2 regions of the Priestia flexa genome follow, and region 2 is predicted to be linked to the other one. Evidence: riboswitches for the same ligand, from Rfam matches in the RefSeq annotation. Region 2 holds a riboswitch; the other holds the start of a gene.
The links. A riboswitch is a leader RNA that binds a small molecule or an ion and turns the genes downstream of it on or off. The one in region 2 is predicted to bind FMN.
Positions count from the first base shown of each region.

Region 1 (3,422 bases), 1.8 Mb from region 2:
TCCAAAAATATCGCCAGTTAAACACTCAGAATGAACACGAACAAGAACAGGTTCTTCGGGATTAATTTTACCTTTTACAATAGCTACATGTTCTTTATCATCAATTTTATTTGTATATCCAATCGCCTTAAAGTCACCAAAAGCAGTTGGTAATTGAATTTCTACCTCGCGCTTTACAAGCTCATCATGCTTGCGACGATATGCAATAAGATCTTTAATTGTAATCATTTTTAAGTCAAATTGCTCTGCGATCACAGCAAGGTCTGCCACGCGTGCCATAGTTCCATCTTCTTTCATGATTTCACAAATAACACCCGCTGGCTTACCTCCAGCAAGAAGTGCTAAGTCAACGGCAGCTTCTGTATGACCTGCACGTCGTAATACTCCTCCTTTTTTCGCAATTAAAGGAAATACGTGACCCGGTCTACGAAAGTCTGTAGCTTTAGCTTTATCATCAATTAATGCTTGAATGGTTGCCGAACGCTCATGAGCACTAATTCCCGTTGTTGTTGATACATGATCAACACTAACAGTAAAAGCTGTACCATGCATATCCGTATTGGTTGTTACCATAGGATTAAGCTCTAATTTAGCAGCAACTTCTTCTGTAATTGGTGTACAAATCAAACCTCGACCATGCGTTGCCATGAAGTTAACGACTTCGGGAGTAGTCGTTTCAGCTAGTGAAATAAAATCCCCTTCGTTTTCGCGGTCTTCATCATCACAAACAATAACCACTTTACCTTTTTTTAAATCATCAATCGCTTCTTCTACTGTGTGAAACATTTTTCTCACCTCTCTTTTAATTTGTAAACCCGTGCTTTTCGAGTAAACTTTGCATATTGGAAGATTTCGGTGCAGGAGCAGATGAAGGTTTCATCATCATTTCTTTAATATATTTGGCTAACATATCACATTCAATGTTAACAACATCTCCTCGTTCTTTTCTTCCAATAATTGTTTCTTTGGCAGTATGCGGAATTAAAGAAATTGTAAAAGAATGATCTGTAACATTAAATATCGTTAAGCTTGTCCCATCAACAGTAACAGAGCCCTTTAACATCATATAATGACGAAGGCTAGGGTCTACCTTAATTTCATAATATACAGCATTGCCTCTTCGCTCTTTATTCACAATTGTACCGATACCATCAACATGCCCACTCACAAAATGACCACCAAACCGTCCATTTGCGCTCATCGCACGCTCTAAATTAACCTTTGAGCCCACGGTCAATAATTGGAGCGTACTCGCTTTGATCGTTTCAGGCATCACGTCAACGGTAAATCGATTAGTTGAAAATGAAGTCACTGTCAGACACACACCATTAACTGCAATACTGTCTCCTAGAGACACATCCTGTAGGACAACACGTGCTTCAATAGTTAATACAATTGCTTCTTTTCCTTTGTTAATTTGTTTCACTTGACCAATTTCTTCAATAATTCCTGTAAACATTCTTTCACCTTCTTTCCCCATACAATGTACGCAAAAAGCCCCCTTAAACAAGTGTCCAAGGGGGTTGTTTTTAGAATCAGTGTATACAAAGCATCCACAAACAAGATAGCACTTAATAGCCATCTCACTTTGCGATATACTAAATAAGCAGTTGGATATAACGGTTTTCGAAAAAAGCCATTACGCCTATGTAATCGCTACACATCCACTGTGCTCCTGATCCTTCTCCCATCCAGACTTTTACTGTCGGCTCTAGATTTTAACTAGATCCACCGTTATCGAAAAATACGAAAACGGGTCACGGGCTTAAAGGCATTGCCTTATCACCGCCGGTTGGGACTTACACCCGACCCCGAAGGATATTTATGTCGACAATATCTGTCGAATTTGACCTTATTATAGCAAAGCTTTAAACAGTTGTCACACTTTTTAACACATTTTCACTTAACTTACAGAGTTAACTTTTTTCTTTTTTGATACAGAGCATAACTAAAAGTGCTAATCCAATATAGCCGAAAATCGGATACAGCACCTTCAACAACTCTCCATACCCAACCTGTGCAACTAGAAAACATAGCGCAAAGATAAAGGCAAAAGCTCGCTGATTTGAGATTGGCAATATGGATTGAATCTGTCTAGCAATTCCAAATACATTTCCAATTAGTGTGGTGAAAATCTCTCCAAAAACTACTAGTAAAAAGAGCCAATTAACGAAAAGGCCAATATGTTTTACTACTTCACTCATTGGAATATCTAAATGGTATGCATACGGCAAGTTTGAAAGAGCTAAATGCGTTGCCACCATCATAAATGTTAAACCAATGCCTCCTAAAACCGCACCGTTTTTAATGACTTTTCTATCTTTCACTTCGCTTCCTAAAGGAACAAGGACGGCTTGTGCTAATGCTAAATTAAGAGCCACATACAAAAAAGGACTAATCAGCCAGTTCCAATCCCTTGAAAATGAACCGTTGACACTTGTAAAAATGAAAAATCAGGAGCGTGTGGAATAAAGATTAAAATTGAAAAAGCAAGCATCATTGGCACTACAAGTGAATTAACAAATAGTAGCCCATTAATTCCTTTGGACACTGATATGTATGCTAAACCAATTGTAAGAAGCATACCCACCTGTGGCCAAAGTCCAAACTGTTCGGCTGCAATTGCTCCCGTACTCGCTAGCATAACGGATGTGACTCCAAACAAAATAATAATGGTAAATCCATTAATCAGCTTCCCCATAAATGTACCGAATAGATGCGTATTTAACGTTTGATAAGACGTTGCATCAATCGATTGTGCAATAAGCATCATTTTTGACCCTAACCAAATAAAGAACAAACCGCTAATTAAAATTCCGAATAAACCAATTGAGCCATACTGAGTAAAAAATTGAACAATTTCTTTACCCGTTGCAAACCCAGCCCCCACTACCGTACCGATATAGGTAGCAGCTACTTGTAGCGTCAGCTTCCATTTACTCAAGTTCTCCACCTCATTTTCTTGGAACTCACTATTTTTTATTCTTTATGACAACATGTCTTATCGCTCAGAAAAGCAGCTTGTACTAAACTATATGTAGAGGCAAAGTAAAAATGACGAATCTTTAAAGATGTAATCGCTTTATCTATCTGTTATAATCAAAGCGAATTTACTATCTAGTTCTTTTGAAAAGGGTGAAGGTATGCAGTACATAAAGCTAGCGGAAGATTTAAAGTTTTCAAGAATTATTCATGGGTTATGGCGTTTAGCCGATTGGAACTTATCAACAAATGATACGCAAACTCTAATTGAACAATGCTTAGATCGAGGTATTACTACATTTGACCATGCGGATATTTATGGTAACTACAGCTGTGAAAAGTTATTTGGGCAAGCGTTAGCGCAAAAGCCTTCTTTACGCGAGTCTATGCAGCTTGTTACAAAATGTGGCATTAAGCTAACGTCTGATAAATATCCAGAG
Region 1 covers NZ_CP090431.1:1,015,948-1,019,369, reverse strand. The annotation lists gene LZP85_RS05135 (bifunctional 3,4-dihydroxy-2-butanone-4-phosphate synthase/GTP cyclohydrolase II) at 1-786, opposite strand, end outside; gene ribE (riboflavin synthase) at 803-1,459, opposite strand; FMN riboswitch at 1,676-1,823, opposite strand; gene LZP85_RS05125 (hypothetical protein) at 1,917-2,327, opposite strand; gene LZP85_RS05120 (hypothetical protein) at 2,399-2,944, opposite strand; gene LZP85_RS05115 (aldo/keto reductase) at 3,144-3,422, shown strand, end outside.
Region 1: another riboswitch for FMN. It lies ahead of ribE (riboflavin synthase); the one in region 2 lies ahead of LZP85_RS14500 (ECF transporter S component).

Region 2 (3,422 bases):
CCGTAGGCAAGACGGCCAGAACATGATTGTTATTTAATAAGTCCGTTATAATTTCTTTTTGACCGTTCCGAAAAGTAGAAAAGCCGAATTCCTTTTGAAGTACCTGTTCTAACTGCATCGTCTTACTCCTTTCTTAATTCGTTACGCACTTAGCCAATACAAGACGAATTTGAAAATAAGTAAGGTGATCACTAACCCTTTTTTTGATTTCTTTTAGCTGATTGGTATTTAACGCTTCAAAAGCATTCATAATTTCCTTTTGATCCTCCACTTTTACATAATCATCAATAGTAAAGTTAGGAAGAAACAGTGCCAATTCAGCAATATGATCTTCAATTGTGCTCTCTTTTAACCGTCTAATTCGAGCTACTTCTTTTAATGATTTTCCTTTTTGTAACCACTCATACGTTTTAACTGTTGAAGCTGTTAGTGGCACAGTCATATGTACGTCCTGTATAAATTGTTGAAGAACTGGAAATTCACTTCGACATTCGCTAATTTGCTCAATGATTTGATGAACGACGCTGATCATTAATAAATGAACGTAGTGTTCGTTCATCTTATAATATTCAGCAAGCTGACTTTTGGTTAAACCAATTCGCTTATATCCACTCAGATGTTGAACAAACACATCAGCGTTTTGAGAAGAACATTTCGTTAAAATACATTTTAATTCATTAAACAAGCGTTTGGCCAACTCTTCTCTTGAATACGACTGAGAAAATAAATAAGCTTTCACCCATTGAATGGTCTCAGGATCTTGGGTGATTGGCAAAAATCCCTTTTGAAAATACTGTAGATTAGAGATTGTTTGAATGAACAAGGTCAGTCTCGATAAAAATAATTGTGTGCTACTCGCAAATTGCCAACCGCTAAGCTTAGCTGGCAGAGGCCATTCACGTAATTGTTGGTGAAGTGCCTCTTCACCCTTGCTTGTTAGCATATATTTTTGATGGTCCACTTCTTTAATGAATTGATGAGAAGTAAGCTCTTTTACGTATAGAGAAAATGTTTCTTTTTTCAAGTAACTAAATGATTGAAATAAAAAAGACAAGCCAAAGATTTTACCGTCTTGAATTGTTTGCGCTGATTTTTTCCCAGCTACTATATGATAAATCCCGTAAACTGTTCGTTCACCTTTTAGTTGTTGCATACTATATAGCATAACGGTTTGAATATAGTTCACAATCGTCAACTTCCTTTCTCTTTTCATTTTACCAAAACTTTAACAGAAAGCACCTTTTTGTCATTGCACGAATTGAGATGAACGAAAAAAGTGGCACTATAAGTCATGACAAACCCTTGTCTGATAAGCATTATCAATGACTTTTCTATTGAAAAGTTTTAAAAATCGTCTTACAATGGGTAAAGAGAAATTTCACGCTTATGTTGAAAAGAGATTATATAACACGAAATTTTCGAACACTTTACAGGAGGTCTTGTTATGCCAAAATATACAATTGTTGACAAAGATACATGTATTGCATGTGGAGCATGTGGAGCAGCAGCGCCAGATATTTACGATTACGATGATGAAGGAATTGCATTCGTAACATTAGATGATAACCAAGGGATTGTGGAAGTTCCTGACGAATTAGAAGATGATATGATGGATGCATTTGAAGGTTGCCCAACAGATTCAATCCGCGTAGCAGATGAGAAGTTTGACGGCGACTCTAACAAATTTGAATAAAAAACAATAAAAGACCTGTACATCTCCATGTACAGGTCTTTTTTCTATTTAAACAGCGACTCGCTTTGTAATCCAATATTTCATTTTATTAAATAAAACAACGAAAATTAAGCCAGTAATAATTCCTTTAATCATGTTAAATGGCAGAATGCCCGTTACGACTAGCTGACGTGTTTCCTCACTTGACAGCGCCGGTGACTGTAAGAAAAGCGTATATGCAGGTAAGAATACATAGTAATTTAAAAACGCCATGCCAACTGACATCACTACTGTTCCAACTACTAAACCTGTTGTAATACCTTTTGTATTTTTAAATTTATGAAACATAAGAGAAACCGGTAAGATAAACAATAGCCCTGCTACAAAATTTGCTAATTGGCCTACAGGGACGCCTGTTGCACTTCCTTGAATGAGATAGTGCAGCAAATTTTTAATTCCTTCGACAATAAGACCTGCTACAGGACCAAAGATTAATGCAGCAAGCAGCGCCGGTACCTCACTAAAATCAATTTTTAAAAACGGTGGTATACCTGGTATTGGGAAGTTAAGCATCATTAATACATAAGACAAACCGCTTAGCATCCCTAGAATAACAAGCTTTTGTGTTTTCTTGCTATGTTCCATTTTCCTCTCTCCTTCTTGCGATCCATTCTTCCAAGAAGAAAGGTTCATTGCACATGCACTCCATAAAAAAACCTCAACAAATTTGTTGAGGGAAAATGCAGGCACATTCAATAAACGTTCAACACATTTGTTTTTGAACGTTTGAACCTCCACCTTCTCCCATCCAGACTTTACTGTCGGCTTTGGAATCACACCAAATCCTGCTCCACATTTAAAGAGCTCGCGGGCTTAAAACAATTTGTTTATCACCGCCGGTCGGGAATTACACCCTGCCCCGAAGATAGATCAATATTTAATGATGTTCACATTATATGATACCTTGAATTAAAAGTAAATCATTTGATACAAAAAATACTACAATTCCGATTTCTTTTAGTCATTATTTTTTCATGATGAAAAAACAGCGCAATAACGAAAGATTGTCAGGTATTCTTTCACCGTACTTTCTTACATATAAAACTCCAAAAAGTACGTATTAAAAATATTTTCACAAAAATAAACCCGCTAAAATACCAAGTTTTTCACTAAAAATCCGAATATTAAGCAAAAAATTAAAAATGAAAACGTTACCAATTGTGAACTTTTCTACAATCCAATTGACAGAATTTTTTTAACGTGATAAATTATCAGATATTTGAGTTGTGAAAGGGAGATGTTAATACATGTATGAAGTGTTAGTAGCTGATTCAATTAGCAATGAAGGTCTTGCTCCATTATTAGAAGCATCAAATGTTAATTTAACAAGAAAAAAAGTAACGGAAGTTGAAGATTTATTGCATACATACGATGCACTGCTTGTTCGAAGCGCAACGACTGTGACAGAAGACTTGTTAGACAAAATGAAGAATTTAAAGATTGTTGCTCGTGCAGGTGTAGGTGTCGATAACATTGATATTGAAGCATCAACTAAACGAGGCGTTGTTGTCATTAATGCCCCAAATGGAAACACTATTTCTACAGCTGAGCATACTTTTGCCATGATGGCTAGCTTAGTTCGCCATATCCCTCAAGGGAACATTTCCGTTAAGTCTCGCGAATGGAACCGATCAGCTTTTGTTGGTACGGAACTCAATCGCAAGCATTTGGGAATTGTTGGTTTTGGTCG
Region 2 covers NZ_CP090431.1:2,820,205-2,823,626, forward strand. The annotation lists gene LZP85_RS14485 (RecQ family ATP-dependent DNA helicase) at 1-118, opposite strand, end outside; gene LZP85_RS14490 (YpbB family protein) at 134-1,186, opposite strand; gene LZP85_RS14495 (ferredoxin) at 1,445-1,693, shown strand; gene LZP85_RS14500 (ECF transporter S component) at 1,742-2,317, opposite strand; FMN riboswitch at 2,465-2,603, opposite strand; gene serA (phosphoglycerate dehydrogenase) at 2,980-3,422, shown strand, end outside.